Regions from separate parts of the Paenarthrobacter sp. 2TAF44 genome, predicted to be linked through region 3. Evidence: riboswitches for the same ligand, from Rfam matches in the RefSeq annotation. Region 3 holds a riboswitch; each other region holds the start of a gene.

Region 1 (6,560 bases), on a different contig from region 3:
AACGCAGTGGCAGCGGTGGCCGGTTGGAAGGAGATCCAGGGCCGCGGTCCGTGGCAACTGGTGACCGTCCTGGACGCGGATGGTGGGGGAGCCGACGTCGACCCCATTGCCGCAACGCTAACCCACCGGACAGCAGCGTTGCAGTCCACGATTGGTGTCAACGCCGCGTTATTCAGCGCCGGGACGGAGACACATTCCGTTGTCCTGTTCCGGGAATCCGGAGGCCGGGCGGACCACGCCCAGGTCCTGGTGCACTATCAATTGGAGCTCGCCAAGCGGGCGGGCCGCGCGGTGGACCGTGTGATCTTGGGCATCAGCGAGCCGTTCCAAGTCATCCGGCAATTGGCAGGGGCCTACAGGCAATCCAAAGTGGCAGCACAGGCCGCAGCCGTGGATCCGCCCCTCGGGGAACTGGTGGAGAGCCGGGCCGTTGGCGTGTATCAGCTCTTCGATCGTCTTCAAGCGCCGGGCGGCTGGGATGACACGGGCTCCGTTCATTTCCGCACTTTGGAGGACCAGGATAAGAACGGCGAACTCCTGCCAGTGCTGGAACTGCTCTACGACAACGACAGCTCCGTGCAGGACGTAGCAGCGAAACTCCACTTGCACAGGAGCAGCATCTACAACCGCCTCGGCCGGATCCGCCAACTCATCGGAGCTGATCCGTTGAGCGGTGGGATCCGGCTCGAGCTGCATGCTGCACTAAAGGCCCAGCGGTGGGCCTCGCGCCCGCGGATCTAGCGGGTGTCGTGCCGGTGAGTCGCCAAGTGTTGTGGAACGCGTGTTGGGGAACGCGTGTTGTGGAACGGTAGCGCTGAAGTGGACACCCACGCAGGCGTCCCCTACGCTGAGAAAGCGGTTTCTCAACAATTTTTAGGAGCAAGGTGGGCGGCGTTGTCTCGGGGATCCTCATCGTCGCCTTGGTCATCGCGGTGGGCTATTTCGCCGCCCGCTACAAAGTGCTGGCCCCTGATGTCCAAAGCGCACTGACTCGAACGGCCTTCTACATCACCAATCCTGCGCTGCTGTTCACCGTGGTAGGGAAAAGCGATATCCGTGCCGCACTCGGGGTTGACGCCCCTCTGGCGCTCCTGTCAGCAGCCGTTATAGGCCTTCTCTATTGTTTGCTGAGCTTCGTGTTCTTCCGGCGGCCGGTCGCCGAAACGGCAGTTGGTGCCATGGCCAGTAGTTATGCCAACGCGAACAACATTGGCATTCCTGTCTCGTTGTATGCAGTGGGCACGGCGCAGCACGTTGCTCCAGTCCTTCTGGTTCAACTCCTGATCATGGCACCCTTCTACCTCAGCGTCCTGGGCGTGGCAGGTGGTACAAAAATCTCCTGGAAACGAATGCTGTTGCAGCCCTTCTCCAATCCCATGATTATCGCCTCGGGGCTGGGAGTGGTGATGGCTCTTACGGGGTGGGACGCACCCGAACTCGTCCAGAAACCCATCGACATGCTGGCTGGCGCGGCCGTGCCCATGGTTCTGTTGGCTTTTGGCATGTCGCTGGCAGGCAAGGCACCTCTCCAAAAGGGGGATGGCCGCGTGGAGACCGTGGTGGCAACCACCCTGAAGGTGGCGGGCATGCCCGTGGTGGTCTGGGCGCTGGGACGCTTTGTGTTCGGCCTGGAGGGGCAGCACCTCCTGGCCAGCGTCATCATGGCAGCCCTTCCAACCGCCCAGAACGTTTTCCTTTTCGCTTCTCCCTACGGACGCGGAATGACAATGGCCAGGGACGTCATCCTCTGCACAACGGTGCTCTGCATCGGGGCACTGGTCATGGTCGCGTGGCTGCTGGGTTAGAAACGCCATGCCAGGAACAAGAGCCACACGAAACAAAAAGCGAGACGGAACAGATGAGGCAGGCACCCGCGCGGGTGCCTGCCTCATCTTGTTACCGTGATTGCTGTAGCTGTGATTCCTTAGGCCCGACGAAGCCGTTGGCAGCTCCAACGGCCCATCCGATTGCGGAAGGTGGCAGTGCGGCTGCTGCTGCAGTACCGGCCGTGCCATCCGACGTGCTTGCTGGTCCTGGGAAGTTGCGTGCTCACTTCAAGATCCCTGTGGCGCCCTCAAGTATGCCGTCCAGGTCCAAGGCTGAACCATTGGCCGGCGTGGTGGCATTTGGATTTCCGGTTGGCTTTGGCTTCGGTGCCTGAGTCTGGGTAGGAGTAGGTGTCGGAGTAACCGTGGGACTGGGCGTCGTCGTGGCAGGTGGGGTGGTAACCGTGTCCGACGGAACCGGGCTCGGGGCCGGCTGGGTCGGGACAGGAGTTGTCACGCCCGGCACAGGAACAACAGCCGACGGGGCCGACGAAGGGACCCAAACAGGATCCGCGAGTGAAACTTCCGGAGTCGGAAGTGACGACGACGACCCCTGAGCAGGTGCCTCTTCTGACGACTGCGTTGCAACAGTTGCCGGCTGTCCGGCCTCGCTGGTCGCCGACGAAGCTGATGCAGTAGAGCTGGACGAGCGGGGTGCGGGGGTGGCCGAGGTTGACTGCCTGCTGTCGCCACCCGTCTTTGCGTCACTGGCTTCCTGAGCCGGTGTTTCCTGCCCGAAGAAGGGAAGCTCGAAGGCCTGGCTCATGGTGCCAACGGTCAATACCAGGCCCAATGCCCCAGCGACGACTGCCATGCGCTGGCCCATTGTCTTGACCGAGGCGGCCTTGGTGAGGACTGCATGTGGTTCGTGGCTGAAGGACGACGCTCCAAACGTGGGGACAACGCCCGTCGGGGACTCGGCAACCGTTGTCGCGGAAGGGGCTGTCCCGCTTCCGGATGCTTGGGCACGAAGGGCTTTCCGGCTTGCGAGACCAGCTGTCGCGGTGGCGGCTGCCGCGAGCTGGGCAGGGCTCTTTGACTCCGCCGGCGAAGCAGGGAACGCCGGAGCCGCAGGCGTGGGAAGAGGGGTGGCAACGGTCGGAATTTCAGCTGTGACCGGATCCCCAGGGCCGGGCGTGGGCGCCTGCACTATCGGGATGGCAGCGGTGGCGGGCTCGGGTTCGTGCGCGGCGGGGGTGGGTGCAGCAGCAGCCACCATCGGGATGGCAGCGGTGGCGGGCTCGGGATCTGCAGCCGGTTCGGGAGCGACCGGCGTGGGCGCCAGAACTGTTGGAATCGCAGCCGTAGCCGGCTCCAGAGCAGCGGAGTCTACTGGGGCAGTTTCTGCCGGAGCTGTTTGAGGAGCGATTACAGCTTGGGCTGCCCGTTCACGCTCTGCCGCGCGAGCGGCTGCGCGCGTGGTGGGCGCCGCAGAGGTGGGAACAGAAGCAGTGGCGGGTTCCGGCGTCGTGCTTGTAGAACCTGTTTCTGCTGCCGGCGTGCTGGTGGAGGATCCGCTGGGTTGGGCCCGACGGCGTCCGGTTGGTTGGGTACGCTCGCGCGCTATTTGGGCGCGGCGCGGCTGATCCATGGTTGGGGACATGGTGGTTGCCTCTCAACGCCTGCGAGGTTAGCTGTCGGGTTCGGACGAGGCCGTCCGGCCGCACATGGCGGCTTCACCCCAAGGGCCCATGAAAAATCAGGCCCGGGAACTCTGGGTCCCCCGTCTCTGCCGCTAGTCTGGCGGATCCCGGTTTGCGGCAGAGCTCGGCGTCAACCCGGAAGCGGCCCAGCGGAGATACGGGTCGCTCTTAGACCGTACATGAGCGCCATAGTAAAGTCACATTAATGTAACGGGCGGGACGCCTTCCAGCGCGAAGGTCCGTTAGGACTTAGGCTCCGGGGCCGGAGCCGGGGCTGGCAGCTCGTGCTGGATCCTTTGGACTTGGTGTGCGTAATGGGTCTCGGGTCGGAAAATTTCGTCCGCCACGCCCAGGATCCCACCCGCGGCGCCGCGCCGGACTTTCCCCTTGCTGTTCTGGCGCGAGACCCAGAACCAAAGGGCCGCAACGAAGGCAGGTGCTGCCAGTACTGCCACTAGAACGGCCAAGATATCCATCGCCCAAGACTAGCTTCCGCCGCGGCTGGCAGGTAGAACATAGTCGTATGGACCTCCCAGTGATGCCGCCCATTTCGCCCATGCTTGCCAAGTCCGTTCCTTCGATCCCTGATGTAGGCCACTTTGAGCCGAAGTGGGACGGGTTCAGGACCATCGTTTTCAAAGATGGCGACGAGATCATCTTGGGCAGCCGCAACGAACGTCCCATGACACGGTACTTTCCCGAGTTGGTGGAAGCCCTTCAGAAGAACCTTCCGGACAAATGCGTGATCGACGGCGAGATCGTCCTCATAGCTGACAACAGGCTCGATTTCGAGGGCCTTCAGCAGCGCATCCATCCTGCCGATAGCCGTGTGCGGATGCTTGCCGAAAAGACACCGTCCTCCTTCATCGGATTCGACATCCTTGCCCTGGGCGGGGAGAACCTCATGGACAAGCCGTTTTCGGAGCGTCGAGCCGCCTTGGAGAAGGCAATGGCCAAGGCTGAGGCGCCCGTGTACGTAACGCCTGCCGTGACAGAACTTGATCAAGCGCAGGAGTGGTTCGTGCAGCTGGAAGGTGCTGGGCTTGACGGCATACTTTCCAAACCGCTCGGGGGGACGTACCAGCCGAATAAGCGCGTCATGTTCAAGACCAAGCATGAACGGACCGCGGACTGTGTGGTGGCTGGATTCCGGTGGCACAAAACGGGAAAGGTTGTGGGGTCGATGCTGCTCGGGCTATATAACGACGCCGGCCAGCTGCAGCACGTGGGGGTGGTGGCTTCATTTCCCATGGCCAAGCGCGAAAGCCTGGTGGCCGAACTTGAGCCGTATCAGACGGAATTCAGCGAACATCCTTGGGGCCAGTGGGCCGATCAAGGAGACGCGGCAGCTACAGGTTCTCGAATGCCGGGCGCACAGAGCCGGTGGAGCGCCGGTAAGGACTTCTCCTTTGTTCCCCTCCGGCCGGAACTCGTCATTGAGGTTGCCTACGACTACATGGAGGGCGAGCGGTTCCGGCACACCACCCAGTTTCGTCGGTGGCGGCCGGACAGGACCCCGGAGAGCTGCACATACTCACAACTGGAGGAGCCGGCTGATTATGACCTCGGGGAGATCCTGAGACTGCCGTAGCCTCGGGCTCCTCGGGTTTGGTTCTACGTTGTCGAGCCGCTGTTACGTCGTTGAACCGCTGTCACGTTGTTGCCCAACAACGTAACAGCGGCTTGGCGACGACCTACTCTTCGTGCCCCTGGTCGCTGCTCATGCTGTCCTCGGCAGGCGGTGTTTCGCCCGGGGGTACGCCGCCCCCGGGTTCGAGTCCCGTGACGTTGCCATCCAAGGGGTCGGGGTTGGCGGAAGCTGCGGGATCGTCCTCTTCGTCCTGGCGCATGTCTGGGTCGGTGTGTACATCATCCGGATCGCCGGCAGTGTCGCCCGCGGTGTCGTCCGGCTCGGCTGCGCCCGAGACGCCGAAGGTCCGGGGATCGTCCTCTGGGTCATAGCTGGTCATGGTCGCCCTTCCTAAGCAAACTTACTATTGTGATTGCCCGGCCAGCCTAGTCTCCAGATCGCAAACCCAACAAGGGGCACCCATGCCGGGATTCGACGTCGTGCACTAGTGCCTAACTCCGGCGGGACGCCTAACTCTGCCGGGATGTCGCCGCGACAAAGCTCCTGATAGCGTCCGCCACGGCCTTGGGGCGCATGTGCTGTGCAACATGGCCCACGCCCGGGATCTCCACGAGCCGCCCTTGAGGAATTGCCCGCGAGAGGCGAAGAGCCCAGTCCGGCCCGGCGACGTGATCGCGGCTCCCTCGGAGCACCAGCACGGGAGTTCGGACTTTGGCCAGCTGCTTCTCCGTCGGGTACTTCATCATCACGGGCAGCTCCGTGAGGTACCAGCGCGGCCCACATTGCAGGTAGTCCGTGACCACAATCCAGTTGGACGACGGGCTTTCCCGGAGAAGGCCGTCCAGGAACAGGGCAAGCGACTGCCGGGCGACGTTCTTGTGCCGGGAGTCCACCACAGGGCCCATGAGCACCAGTTGCTGGGCGCATTCGGGCTCGTGGAGGGCCGCTTCGATAGCGAACTGCACGCCCATGGAATGCCCCACCAGAATGTACGAATCGATGCCGCACGCCTTAAGTGCCTCAGCAATGAATGCGCCATAGTCCTCAACGGACAGTTGCCGGCCGGGTTTCCGAGTCCCGGCAAAACCCGGAAGATCCAGCGAATAGGTGGGGACGCTGGCGGCGAGGACGGCATGAAGCCTGGCCAGGTAGCGGTGCGAAACGCCGATACCGTGGATGAGAATGTAAGCGGGCTCCCTCGGGTCCCCGGATTCGGCGGGCTCCGGGTTGGCATGGCTGCCCGGCCGCGGCGGTGCCGTTCCATCCGTCCATAGAATCCGGCCGCTCAGCCCGCAGGCCTCGACGTCGGCAGATAGTAGCGTCGTCAGCTCCCGAACCTCCGGTTCTCAATTGTGCTTTGGATAGCCCTGCGGCTCCATAGCTCTTCTTGCCTGTTTGTTGAGAATAGCGCCCGAGGCTTCCTGTAAGGGAGGAGCTGGCAGATGGGAAATTCGCGGCGCGGTTGCAGATCATACACAGCGCCGCGGTAGCCCTCCTGTG
Region 2 (6,560 bases), on a different contig from region 3:
GAAAGCGAAAGCGCCCGCCCTTACAGGACAGGCGCTTTCGGCTGCAGCAGCTACTTAGATCGAGTATTCCGGAGCGGCCCAAACGATAACTTCGGGGTGCTCGTAGAAGCGGTAGCCCTGGCCGCGTACGGTGCGCACCGTGTTGGCCAGGCGACCCAGCTTGGAACGGAGGCGGCGGATGTGGACGTCGATGGTGCGCTCGTTCGGTACTTCTTCGGCGTTGCGCCACAGGCCCTCAAGCAGTTCGTCGCGGCCCACCGTGCGGGTGCCGTTTTCCACGAGGTAGTTGAGGAGCTCGAATTCCTTGAACGTCAGGTTCAGGGACTCGCCGTCGAGGTGGACTTCGCGGCGGGCGAGGTCGATCAGCACGCCGGAGGGGCGGGCTTCCTGCTGCGGTGCCGGGCGGGCAGCCTCGGTGCGCTGGCGGGCGGCGACTGTGGGGTCACCGAAAGTGGAACGTACGACGTCGAGTGCGGACCCGGGCGCCCCGGCCGGTGCGACGGCGACTGCAGCGTAGCTCTCAGCGCCGGTGACCAGGGACTGTGCGTAGGCCCGGATTTCCTGGGCGAGCTTAGCGATGGAGGTTCCTGCCGCTGCTGCTGTCTCTTCGTCGATGCCCATGTAGAGCACGAAACCGCGGGCCACGTTGTCGTTGGCGACGGGGCGAAGGCGGTCAGACTGCGCAATGACAGGAGTAGGCGCCGTCATGGGTGCTGGCTCGTTGGTGGGAACTGCCCGCAACTGGCCGTAGGAGTTGGGGTTGTACCCCTGTGGCACGTAGCCGGGAGCCTGCTGGCCGTTGCCCTGGGGGGCGGGGGCGTAGCCGGGACGGTTGCCGAAGCCGGGGCGGAGCCCTGCGTTTGAAGCGGCCTTGTTGGCGTTTCGGACGGAGATGTGGACGTAACCGGATGCAACTGACATGGAGTGATTACCTCAAAAGTGAATAGCCGTCATCGCGGCTTCGAATGCTGGTTGTCCCCGCAATGAGTTTGGGGAAGGGCGCCCAACGCTGGGCTAGGGGGCGAATGCCTGAAACTTCTTTGGGGTGGAAAGTTAGGCTTGCATTCGACAACAGCGGGTCACGTCGCCAGCGGGTGAGCTGGACCAGATTGCTGCGGCTGCAGGTGCTGTTGAGTTCTTGTTCACATTGGAAGTGTGCAACGTAACAATGGCAACACGCAAGTAACAAAGCGCCTAACCGTCCACATTTTGAGACAAGAGGGTCTATTGTGCTGCAGATCACAATTCTTTCACTACGGAAAATGAACGTCATTTCATTCGGTTCCGATAAGAAATATTCGGCTTATGGTGAATTTTCTTCGGCCAATGGTGCATGATGCCCTTCCTGATTCCCGGCAGGCGCAAGACGACGGAATCTCAAGATCTGAAACACTTGCTGTCCAATCGCAAGCCACTCTCGTCTCGAATTTTTCCCTCAAAATCTGCTACAAGCCGTAGAAAGGGCGCGCATGGGACGGCCATGCCCCGCAACGCCTTCCACCGAACTCCCACGTCGCTAGTGTTGACCTCACAGCGTCCTCACAGGCTCGGCAAAGCTTCGCCAAACCAGAAGAATGGAGAGTTGTCCCATGGCATCCCCGCACTCCATGACGAACAACCTTCCCCAGCTTTCCCACCCGGACGGCTCTCCTATCCGCGCCTTGGTGGTGGACGACGAACCCAGCCTCTCCGAGCTCATGAGCATGGGCCTTCGCATGGCAGGCTGGTCCGTCGCGGTAGCAGCCGACGGACCAGAAGCCGTGAAGCTTGCCAAGGACTTCCGCCCTGACGTGCTGGTGCTGGACGTGATGCTTCCAGGATTCGACGGCGTCGAGGTCCTCAACCGGATCCGTACCTTCGCGCCGGAAGTGCCCGCGCTCTTTCTCACGGCCAAGGACGCTGTCCAGGACCGCATCGTAGGTCTTGCCGCCGGCGGGGACGACTACGTCACCAAGCCCTTCAGCATGGAGGAAGTCCTCCTTCGCCTGCACAGGCTCGTCCAACGTTCGGGCGTTGCCGCCATGGACACGGCGGAACTGGTGGTGGGTGATCTCACGCTGAACGTGGATACACGGGAAGTCTCGCGCGCCGGCGAAGACATCCAGCTCACGGCAACGCAGTTCGAGCTGCTTCGTTACCTTATGGAGAACCCCAAGCGCGTGGTCAGCAAGGCGCAGATCCTGGACCGCGTCTGGGACTATGACTTCGGCGGGCAGGCCAACATCGTGGAGCTCTACATTTCCTACCTGCGCAAGAAAATCGAAGCCAACCACCCGCCAATGATCCACACCATCCGTGGCGCCGGCTACGTCATCAAGCCTGCGGACTGAATCTTGTCCACCCTTTCAGGAGTAACCCGCAAGACCCAGCGGAACTGGCTCAATCCCACCACCTGGCATCTGCGCACGCGATTGGTCCTGGTGGCCATGGCCTTGCTGGTAGCGATTTGCGGGGCAGTCGGAGTGGTGAGTTACGCCTCCATGGACATGTACTTCAACAAGCAACTCGATAAGCAGCTGGAGCAGGCGTCAAGCCGCGCGAATGACTTCGGCAGGCCGCCGTCGAACTTTCCCTCAAGCGGGCGGCCAGATCCTCTGGAGGCCCGCGGCCAAGGTGCCGGTACCCTCAACGCGAGGATTGACGGTTCCACCGTCATTAACTCCGGCCTGCTAAATTCGAATGGCCGCCGCGTCGCACTTTCGGCAGAAGACAAGCAGGTCCTGCTCTCACTCCCCCGTGACAACCGGCCTGTGGACCGTTCATTGTCCAACGGCGACTACCGGCTGGTGGCAGTAAATACCACCTACGGCGACGTGATTGTGACGGGCCTGCCGTTGGCTGATAAGCAAAATGCCGAGGCCTCGCTGGTATGGACCATGGTGTTTGTTTCCCTTGGCGGACTGGTGCTGATCGGCCTTGCCGGTACCGTCATCATTCGCCGGACCATGCGGCCGCTGGAGCAACTATCGGAGGTTGCAACCAAAGTATCGCGCCTTCCCCTCGACGCCGGTGAAGTGGCACTCGCTGTGCGCGTACCGCCGTCGGCCTCCCATCCTGGAACAGAAGTAGGCAGCGTTGGCCACGCTTTGAACCAAATGCTCAACAACGTTTCCAGGGCCCTGGAAGCCCGTCAGGAGAGCGAAACCAAGGTCCGGCAGTTCGTTGCGGATGCCTCCCACGAACTGCGGACGCCGCTGACCGCCATTCGTGGATATACCGAATTACTCCGCATGACGGAGAACTTCACGGACGACGGCCGGAAGTCCCTGGCACGCGTCCAGAGCCAGTCCGAACGCATGACCACCCTGGTGGAGGACCTGTTGCTGTTGGCGCGGTTGGACGAAGGCCAGCCATTGAAGGTCACGGATGTGGACCTTACCCAGTTGGTGATCGAGACCGTCAGCGACGAAAAGGTGATGGCACCGGATCACATCTGGAAGCTCCAACTCCCCGACGAGCCCATCACGGTACGCGGGGACGCAACCCAGCTGCATCAGGTGCTGGCCAATCTCCTGTCCAACGCCCGCAAACACACCGATCCAGGTACCACAGTGATCACTGGCGTCGTGCTCTCCGCGGACGGTACCGCGGTGGTCACGGTCACTGACAACGGGGCTGGCATTCCGCCTGAATTCCAGGGCCATGTTTTCTCGCGTTTTGCCCGCGCTGACGCCGCGAGATCAGGCTCTGAAGGAACCTCCGGATTGGGCTTGTCAATCGTCGAATCAATCGTCCAAGCGCACGGCGGAAGCGTGGCAGTAACGTCCAAGCCGGGGTGCACCGAGTTCATTCTGAGACTCCCGTCAGTTTCGAACGAACACGTATAACGAATCAGGCAACATGACGCGCCGTGACCGTGATCTCTGTTACCCAAATGTGACTTAAGCCGAAACCTCCTGTACCTTCGAAAGGGTGGGTCGCCCATAGTTGGCCCACACCCGGGATGCGCCGAGCTCTGCCACTTCCCGGAGTTCCGTTCTCATTCGAGGCAGAGACGGGGGACCCAGAGTCTCCGGGCACAGTACTTTCCTTGCCCTTGGGGTGAAGCCGCAGCTACGCGCGCGGCCGGATGACCTCATCCGAACCCGACAGCTAACTCCGCAGGCGCTGAGAGGTAATCACACATGTCTGAATTCAACGATCAGACGCGCCCTTCCGCGCGTCACCGTGACGAACACAACGCTCCCCTGACCAAATCGCAGTCTGTTCTGAAGACCGCTGCCCGCCGCGGCAAGACCGGTCAGCGCATGTCCGTTGTTGCAGGAGTCGTTGCCGCAGCATTGGGCGTCGCATCGCTTGGCCAGGCCGCAAACGCCGCATTCAACCTCCCGGAAACGAGCCAGGCATCCGAGACGCAAGCCACGGCCCAGGTCAGCAACAAATCAGCGGAAATCTCTGCGTCCCTGGATGCTGCTGCCAAGAAGGGCGCCGGCGATAGGGCCGCTGCAGATCAGGCAGCAGCAGCTGCACAGGCCGCTGCCGAGAAGGCTGCCGCTGAGAAGGCTGCGGCCGAAAAAGCCGCCGCCGACCAGGCAGCAGCCGCACAAGCCGCCGCCGAAAAGGCTGCCGCTGATGCAGCCGCCAAGCAGGCTGCCGATGCCGCCGCTGCTGCAGCCGCAGCCGCAGCAGCTGTTCCCAAGGCCGTGGACGATCCCGCTGCTGCCAAAGCTTACGCCGCCAGCATCCTCGCCAGCTACGGCTGGGGTCCGGGTGAAATGACTGCCCTGAACACACTGTGGGAGAAGGAATCCAACTGGCGGACCACCGCGACCAACGCGTCCAGTGGCGCCTACGGAATCGTGCAGTCTCTGCCAGCTTCCAAGATGGCAACTGCCGGCGCCGACTGGGAGACCAACTACCAAACCCAGATCAAGTGGGGCCTGAACTACATCAAGGAACGCTACGGCTCCCCCTCGGCCGCCCTCGCCTTCCACTTGGCCAACAACTGGTACTAAGCCAACTCAATAAGCAGGTTTGAGCCCACCCCAGCGGGCTCAAACGTGCAGGGCCTGATTACCGCCCCGTTTTCCGCCGTTCGCAGCAGTGATTACTGCAGCTGACAGCGGGAACGGGGCGGTTTTCGCGTTTCAGGTGGCGACGGCTTGCACCTCACGTAACGTCAGGACTTAGCGTTGTGCCCATGACGGGAACAACAGGAACCGGACCGTGGAGCATCGGTGAACTGGCCACAGCATGTGGCGTCAGCGTGCGGACGCTCCACCACTACGACGAGATCGGGCTGCTGTCCGCAAGCCAAAGGACATCATCTGGTCATCGCCGGTATTCGGAGAGCGACCTGCGCCGCCTATACCGGATCAGATCGCTTCAGATGCTGGGGCTTCCGCTCGCTGCCATCGGCAAGGCGCTGCAAACGCCCGAGGATGATCTGGAGTCTCTTCGAGGCCTCCTCAAAGAGCAGCTGGTCCATGTGCAGGAGCATGCCCAGCAACTCCAGGCGCTCCAAAACCGTTTGGGCGAGCTGTTGTCACGCATGGACGGACACGCCATGCCCACCCCTGAACAATTCATGTCAACGTTGGAGATGATTACCGTGCTCGAAAACAACTTCACAGCCGAACAACGCCAGCAACTCGCGGACAAGCGGGAAGAACTCGGCGCAGAAAAAGTCGAAGCCGCCAAGCAGCAGTGGGCCGTCCTTGTGGAAGAAGGACTGGCGCACGTGGAAGCCAACAGGCCCGTCACGGATCCTTCCGTCCAGGAATGGGTGCACTCATGGGACGGCATCGGTTCCATGTTCCACTCGAGTGAGGACACCAAAGGTGCAGCGCGTGCAGCCTGGCAGGAAAACAGCAAGGCCATCAGCGCCGGCCTGCCTTGGAGCGCTGAGCAGTTGGCCGGGCTGATGGCATATTTGGAAAAGGCGCGCTCGGCCCGGTAACTGGACTGTGCCTATACTTCCGGTTCGGCCTATGCTTCCGGTTCGGCCTCTGCCGCACCTCGAACGGCTGCGATGGAGGCAGCGACGTCACCTGCGTCGGTGGCCCAGTTGCTGACCGAAATCCGGAAGATGTCGCGTCCTCGCCATGAGGAACCTGACATCCACACAAGCCCTTCGGCCATGAGCCGCTGGGTGACGCGGTGTGTGCGGTCATCACTGCCGAAGGCTACCGATACCTGTGTGAACACGACGTCGTTCAGAATCTCCACACCCGGGATCTCCGCGAGTCCCTCCGCCAACGCGCGGGCGTTTGCTGCAAGCCTGTCCACCATGGCAATGACTCCGGACCGGCCCAACTGTCGCAGCGCTGCCCACACCGGGATGCCGCGGGCCCTACGGGACAGTTCCGGAACTTTGTCGAACGGATCGCCCAGTCCGGTCTCCGTTGCAATGAGGTAACTCGTGTGAACGCTGAAGGCGCGTCTAAGGGCTTCCGGCCGGGAGACGATGGCCAAGCCGCAGTCGTACGGGACGTTCAATGTTTTGTGGGCATCGGTGGCCCACGAATCGGCTGCCTCTACTCCGGCCAGCCGCCCGCGCAGATTTGGGCTGACTGCCGCCCACAGCCCAAAGGCGCCATCCACATGCACCCAGGCCTCCC
Region 3 (6,560 bases):
CCGCCTCAGTCCCGGGCTCCAGGTATTGCTTGGCAACCTGGCGGGCCAGATCCAGGGCAGCGCTCATGGCGGTATCGTCCGCGGCTTGCCCGATCCCCCTGGCCATGCCGGCAGCGTAACCTGCGATGAACGTTGTCAGTGGCGCAGCAGGCCGCACCACGGAGTGGGCTGCAACTCCTGCCACAGCAAGGACTTCATTGATGTCCACTTCAACGCCCTCAAGCTCAAAGGCCTGCAACAGTGTGCGGCACCAGTCCTCGAGCGTCTCTTCCTGGCTCTTCATGTCCGCCTCCTGCTCGTTGTGTATGCCCAGGGCCGCGGCGTCCTCCCACGTGTCCACATCATCGGTAGACCCATCGGGGACGGTAACGGCCAGCAGGTTCAGCCTAGCAAGCAGCCGGAACACTGAAGAGTTCGTTAACCCCGAAGCTGCCGCAACTTCCCTTTCCAAAGCCCGGGTGCTGTAGATGCCCAGGAGGGGCTGTTGCCGGCCGTCGGCTGAGACGGCCATTGCGCCTTCTACTTCAGGATGCGCACGCAGTCCTTCCCATAGGGGCTCAATGCCCCTGGCGGCGTGCGGCATGTCGCATGCCAGGACGAGCGTCCACGGCGCTGGCTCCCCATTGTGGTGAAAGGCCGCCAGACCGGCAGCAATGGCGGCGGCAGGGCCGGCAAAGGCCGGCTCCTCCCGGGCGCTAAGAACTCCATCAGGCAGGACGCCGCCGATACGAGAGGTGTCTGGACCAACCACCACCACAGCGGAGGCTCCCCGCGCCGCCTGCAGGGCATGCGAAAGGAGGCTGGCGCCGTCGAACATTAATCCGGGCTTGGGCACGCCACCGAGGCGGGTGGCCCTGCCACCCGCCAGAATCACAGCGTTGAACTCCATCCGCCCAGAGTACCCGGACGGCGGGAGGGCAACAGAAATCGATCAGGCGGCGGATTCCGGCAACAGGAACGGATCCCAGTCCGGCGCAGGTTTCTCGAGTTCTTTGATCTGCCACATGGTTCCTGTGGGCACGCCAGGTTTGAAACGAAGTTTCCAACCCATCTCGGCGAGCGTGTGGTCACTCTTGGCGTTGTTGCATTTCAAACACGCCGCAACCAGGTTTTCCCAGGAATCCGCGCCGCCCCTGGATTTGGGGTGGACGTGGTCTATGGTGTGCGCTGTTTTCCCGCAATAGGCGCAGCGATGGCCGTCGCGGCGGAGTACCCCGCGGCGGCTCACGGCAGTGATCCTGTTGTACCGGGGCCGGATGTAGCGATTGAGAAGAATCACGGATGGTCTTCCGAGAATCTCCTGTGGCCCGACGACAGGCTCGTCGCCTTCGGCCACCACGCTAGCTTTTCCAGTCAGCACAAGGACCAGCGCCCGGCGGAAGGTTACTACCGCCAGCGGTTCATATCCAGCATTCAGAACGAGTGTGCGCATGCACGTACCTCTTCACGGCCGCACCCGTCAGGGGCACGAGGGCCGGCTGCCCTCTGCTTGTACGGGCTGTGGATCGACAACACAAGGGTAAGCACTCATATGCCATATCAACGAATTTTTCTGCCGTTTCACCTGCGGTGTTGGCGAAAGTTCATGTGCGGGACACTTTTTAGGTTAAAGCAGAACACCCCGCCGGCCTGAGCCTGCGGGGTGTTCCGTGGAGTATTTGATCAGCCGTTGACGCGGATGAAAACGGGGCCGGAGCCAACGTTCACGCTGAACAGTGCCGTGGTGGATCCGTTCCATCCACCGTGGACTGCCATGCCGTTGCCGACATAAACAGCGATGTGTGCCATTCCGCCGTAGCCACCATTGGCGTAGTAAGCGAGGTCGCCGGGCTGCGCTTCAGCTGCACTGACCGTGCGGCCGAGGGAGAGGTAGCCGGCCGGCCAATCGTGGAAGTGAATACCGACGGCGGCCAGCGAGTTGGTCACCAGCATGGTGCAGTCCTGTGTGACACCGAGCTGTGCGTAGGCCGCTGCAGCGATGGCTGCACCGAGGCCGCTGGATGCAGCAGGCGCCTTGGCCGCGGAGTTATCCGTGTTGACCGCCAAAGTAGCGGTGCCGCCGGCAGCCGGAGCTTCCTTGGCAGGTGCCTTCTCGACGACGGGAGCCGGGGCTTCGACAGTCTTGACCACGGGGCGCTCGTAGGAGATGGCAACGCTGGAATCGGCAGCAATGGTGGCCTGGGCAACCGACTGCACATCAAGGGTGGACGCAGACGTGGATTCGCGCTGGACATTGGTATCCGCAGCATTTGCAGCCACGCCGCTGGTCAGGACAAGGCCTGATGCAGCTGCGATCACTGCTGCCTGACGGCCAACGCCACCGGCGTTGTCGCTGACAGCCTTGGCAATGACGGCAAGTGAGCTGGTCTTGGGGGCCTCAGCTCTATGCCGTGCAACCTTGTTTGCACTGGTCATGATTACTCTCTTTTCGTATCCGCGCACGGTGGGGACGCACGCGGGTTATGGGCGGCCAGCACTTGGGGGGCATGCTGGCTTACCCCGAATGGGATTTTCCTAGCGGAGGGTGAAGAACGAGGATGTGCCGGTGGCTGCGACCGGGGTCAGGAGCGTCCCCTGGCTGGGGTTCAGCGCGCTGATCATCATGCCGTTGCCGACGTAGATGCCCACGTGGGCTCCGCCGTTCTGCATGACGAGGTCGCCGGGGGCCGGCGTGCTGGTGGGCTTCATGGCCGTCCAGGCATTGACCCGGGGGATGCTGATGCCGGCCTGGGCGTAGACCCACTGGGCAAATCCAGAGCAGTCCCAGCCGTTGGGGGAAGTGCCGCCCCAGACATAGGGGTGGCCAATGCCGGTGTAGGCAATTGCTGCGAGTCCGGAAGCTGCCGCGCTGGATGCGGCATCCTTGGCCGTGGAGGACAGGGCAGCGAGGGCGTCGCCCGTCTGGCCTTCGGCTGCCTGCGTGCGCTGGGAGGCGCGCTGAACCTTGGGGGCTTCCTTGGTAGCCACAACGGGGCTTTCGAAGGAAACGGTTGCCGTGGGCTCAGCGGTAACAACCGCGGTGGCGACCAACTGCTGGGTGCTGGAGGATTCCGACTTGGAAACGTCGGTGTCAGCGGCCTGGGCCGGGAGTCCAACGCTGAGAACAAGTCCCGAGGCTGCGGCCAGAACGGCGGCTTGGCGGCCTACGGTGCCTGCATTGGTTGAGACAGCCTTGGAAAGGGTGTTCAACGGGTTCGTACGAACCAATTCGGCGCGATGGCGCGCAGGGGTAGTGCGTGATGACACGAAGGTAGCCTCTCCCAATGCCTGCGAGGTGAGCTGTCGGATTCGGATGGGAGTCATCCGGCCGCGCGGCTTCAAGGAAGCTTTTGCGACTTAACCCCAAGGCCTTCTGATTCGAAGGCCAAAATTGGTTCCCCCGCCCCTGCCAGACGATTTTTGCGAACGGACCTCGAGTGGTGGCAGAGCTAGGCAATCCACTCAAGTGCATCGGCCCCCTAAAAAGCCGATGCGCTTTAGACGGTACAACAGATATTCGTGAATGTCACATTCAGGTCACGGGCGTGTCATGAATGCGATAGACAACCATCAACTGGCTCAGAGCCAGCCCATGGGATCTACGACTTCACCGTTTACCTGGACCTCGAAGTGGAGGTGGCAACCCGTAGATGCGCCTGTAGTGCCGCTCAGCGCGACAGTATCGCCACGGCTGACAGTCTGGCCCACCTTGACGTTGAAGGACGACAGGTGGTTGTACGTGGTCTCGAGGCCGTTGCCGTGGTCAATCACGACGCGGTTGCCTCCGCCGTACTCATGCCAGCCTGCGAACGTGACCTTGCCTGCGGCTGCGGCGTGAACGGCAGTACCGCACTGGGCTACGAAGTCCTGGCCGCGGTGGAAGTCACCGGTGCCGCCCGTAAGGGGGCTGACGCGGTAGCCAAACGGCGATGCCGTGACCAGCTTGTCCAGAGGGCTTCCCAGCGTGCCAAGTGAGGATGCGCGCTGAATGCTCCCCGCTGACTGGGCGCTCAGCAACTGCTTGAGCTTGCCGTCAGGATCAGCGGCGGTAGCGACTGCTGCGCGACTGAAATCGATTTTGGCAGAGGCTGCCGCAGAAACTTCGGGTTGGCTGCCACCCGGCACGGAGAGGGCCGCCTCGGCCTGGCCGGATTCGGATGTGGCCATGACCGGGCTTGTGGCAGGCAGGCCTACAGTCAGGGCAAGTCCGGTAGCGGCAAGCGCGACTCCGGCCTTCTGCCCGACACCACTGGCTGCGGCGAAGTCGGCTACCTGGCGCAATGGGCTCTTGCGGCGGCGCACCTGACGCGGGGTGTCGCGTGGCCGGATCTCCATTGCGGCGCGGGCTGGCCGCAGCTCAGCAGCGGGGCCGGACGCGCGGCGACGGCCCCTGACGTTCTGCGATGTCAAACTCTGTTCCTCTCTGGAAAGCCTGCGAAGTTAGCTGTCGGATTCGGGTCAGAGAGTTCAAAGACCCGGTCCGCACGAAGCGCAAACGGCACACAGGTATCCCCGGAAGGACTTGCGTTAGTAGGCACTTCTGCTGCGGACTTCACCCCAAGGCTGCTTCTTTAGGCAGCCGCTTGTGGTTCCCCCGCCTCTGCCAGTAGTTGATGACACACCTGATCTGCTGGCAGAGCTCGGCTCCAGATCAGGTAACGCTTTGGTATCGGCGCTAGTAGATAACTATAGGCGATTAAAGCCCGCAGTAATAAATTCGTTATCTTCCCAAACGACCGTGTTGTGGACGCCCCCATATCACCAGTCGCAGGAATCCGCAGGTCACACGCGCGCCAGCCGCCCCAAAGTGAGATCTGACACGCCCTAGGGTCAGCTGACAGCAACGAAGACGTGCGCAGCTACCTCGGGAGGCAGCTCCAGTGCTCCTTCAATACCGGGAACGCGGACGGAGATGTACTCCCCCACCCGTTCCAAGGAGACAGTTGCGCCTGGACGAATTCCGCCTTCATCGAGCTGGGTGAGGAGTTCGGGCTCAACCTGGATGGGTTCAGCAAGCCGGCTGACTACTACGCGGGAATCGGCAGCGTACCCGTCCATGGCATGCAGCAGGTTCACGTCCAAGCGGGCAAGGGGCTGGTTGGCGAGGCCGCCAAGCGCCTCCAAACCCGGGATGGGGTTGCCATACGGTGACTCGGTGGGGTGCTCCAACAACTCATACAGGCGCCGTTCCACCCGTTCACTCATGACGTGTTCCCAGCGACACGCTTCGTCATGAACGTATGCCCAGTCCAGACCAATGACGTCCGCCAGGAGCCTCTCGGCAAGGCGGTGCTTCCGCATGACTTCGGTGGCCCGCTTGCGCCCGACTTCGGTCAGTTCCAGGTGGCGGTCGTTGGACACAATCACCAGGCCATCGCGCTCCATGCGTCCAATGGTCTGGGAAACCGTGGGACCCGAGTGCCGCAGACGCTCCGCAATGCGTGCGCGAAGAGCCACGATGTTCTCTTCTTCAAGCTCCAAAATGGTCCGAAGATACATCTCAGTGGTATCGATCAGATCCGTCATCCAGCTCAGCTCTCCTCGAACGCATTTCTTGCGTAATCTCCACCGTACCGCGTCCCCGCCAAGGTGGATGGTGTGCAACCGACACCTCAGGAACGTCAACCCAAGCCTAGCTTATTTGGAATTACTCTGGATAATTTTTCCCGGGGTCGCAATGCCCATGGTGGTCCGGCATTCCACGTGGCGGACTATGACAACCGCAGATTCCTGACGGTGGGTCCGGTCAGGCAGAATGAGGGAGTCGAAGGGGCAGCCGATGCCACCTGCCCACCTCCCCCTCTCTAACCGATACCCATTGGAGCCACACGTGAGCGACAACAGCATCACTATTCCCGCCGACCTGCTGCCCAAGGACGGACGCTTCGGCGCGGGACCGTCCAAGGTGCGCCCGGAACAGGTCCAGGCCCTGTCTGACGCGTCGACCACCATACTTGGCACGTCACACCGTCAGGCACCGGTCAAGAACCTGGTGGGTTCGGTGCGCGAAGGACTCAGCCAGTTCTTCCGTGCACCTGAGGGCTACGAGGTTGTCCTCGGCGTGGGCGGTTCCACAGCGTTCTGGGACGTAGCGGCTTTCGGCCTGGTTGAGAAAAAGGCCCAGCACCTTTCCTTCGGTGAGTTCGGTTCCAAGTTTGCCGCGGCCACCAACAAAGCCCCCTTCCTCGATGCATCCTCCATCATCAAGTCAGAGCCCGGCACGCGACCGGCCTCCCAGGCAGAGGCCGGCGTTGATGTCTACGCCTGGCCCCAGAACGAGACATCAACCGGTGTTGCAGCCCCCGTCAAGCGCGTAGAGGGCGCCGACGCCGGTTCGCTCGTCCTGGTGGACGCTACCTCAGCCGCCGGCGGGCTGGACGTGGACGTCGCCGAATCGGATGTCTACTACTTCGCCCCGCAGAAGAACTTCGCTTCTGACGGCGGCCTGTGGCTCGGCCTGCTCTCCCCCGCGGCGTTGGAGCGCGCCGCCCGCATCAAGGCCGGCGACCGCTGGATTCCGGACTTCCTGGACCTGCAGACCGCAATTGACAACTCCAAACTGAACCAGACGTACAACACAC

The links. A riboswitch is a leader RNA that binds a small molecule or an ion and turns the genes downstream of it on or off. The one in region 3 is predicted to bind cyclic di-AMP.
Region 1: linked by a shared signal. The riboswitch ahead of AB4Z15_RS23340 (hypothetical protein) and the one ahead of AB4Z15_RS18820 (C40 family peptidase) in region 3 are both predicted to bind cyclic di-AMP.
Region 2: linked by a shared signal. The riboswitch ahead of AB4Z15_RS11455 (hypothetical protein) and the one ahead of AB4Z15_RS18820 (C40 family peptidase) in region 3 are both predicted to bind cyclic di-AMP.

What each region holds. Positions count from the first base shown of each region.
Region 1 covers NZ_JBFRFP010000037.1:29,671-36,230, reverse strand. Annotated here, with positions in the region: gene AB4Z15_RS23350 (PucR family transcriptional regulator) at 1-741, shown strand, start outside; gene AB4Z15_RS23345 (AEC family transporter) at 885-1,805, shown strand; gene AB4Z15_RS23340 (hypothetical protein) at 2,050-3,429, opposite strand; cyclic di-AMP (ydaO/yuaA leader) riboswitch at 3,432-3,582, opposite strand; gene AB4Z15_RS23335 (hypothetical protein) at 3,712-3,945, opposite strand; gene AB4Z15_RS23330 (ATP-dependent DNA ligase) at 3,993-5,060, shown strand; gene AB4Z15_RS23325 (DUF6480 family protein) at 5,164-5,439, opposite strand; gene AB4Z15_RS23320 (alpha/beta fold hydrolase) at 5,570-6,388, opposite strand.
Region 2 covers NZ_JBFRFP010000010.1:51,908-58,467, forward strand. Annotated here, with positions in the region: gene AB4Z15_RS11440 (winged helix-turn-helix domain-containing protein) at 55-921, opposite strand; gene AB4Z15_RS11445 (response regulator transcription factor) at 1,590-2,330, shown strand; gene AB4Z15_RS11450 (sensor histidine kinase) at 2,334-3,827, shown strand; cyclic di-AMP (ydaO/yuaA leader) riboswitch at 3,962-4,119, shown strand; gene AB4Z15_RS11455 (hypothetical protein) at 4,125-4,955, shown strand; gene AB4Z15_RS11460 (MerR family transcriptional regulator) at 5,141-5,899, shown strand; gene AB4Z15_RS11465 (pyridoxal phosphate-dependent decarboxylase family protein) at 5,929-6,560, opposite strand, start outside.
Region 3 covers NZ_JBFRFP010000021.1:51,061-57,620, reverse strand. Annotated here, with positions in the region: gene AB4Z15_RS18835 (NTP transferase domain-containing protein) at 1-889, opposite strand, end outside; gene AB4Z15_RS18830 (HNH endonuclease) at 932-1,432, opposite strand; gene AB4Z15_RS18825 (NlpC/P60 family protein) at 1,663-2,415, opposite strand; gene AB4Z15_RS18820 (C40 family peptidase) at 2,515-3,246, opposite strand; cyclic di-AMP (ydaO/yuaA leader) riboswitch at 3,251-3,414, opposite strand; gene AB4Z15_RS18815 (M23 family metallopeptidase) at 3,559-4,389, opposite strand; cyclic di-AMP (ydaO/yuaA leader) riboswitch at 4,396-4,625, opposite strand; gene AB4Z15_RS18810 (metal-dependent transcriptional regulator) at 4,810-5,505, opposite strand; gene serC (phosphoserine transaminase) at 5,810-6,560, shown strand, end outside.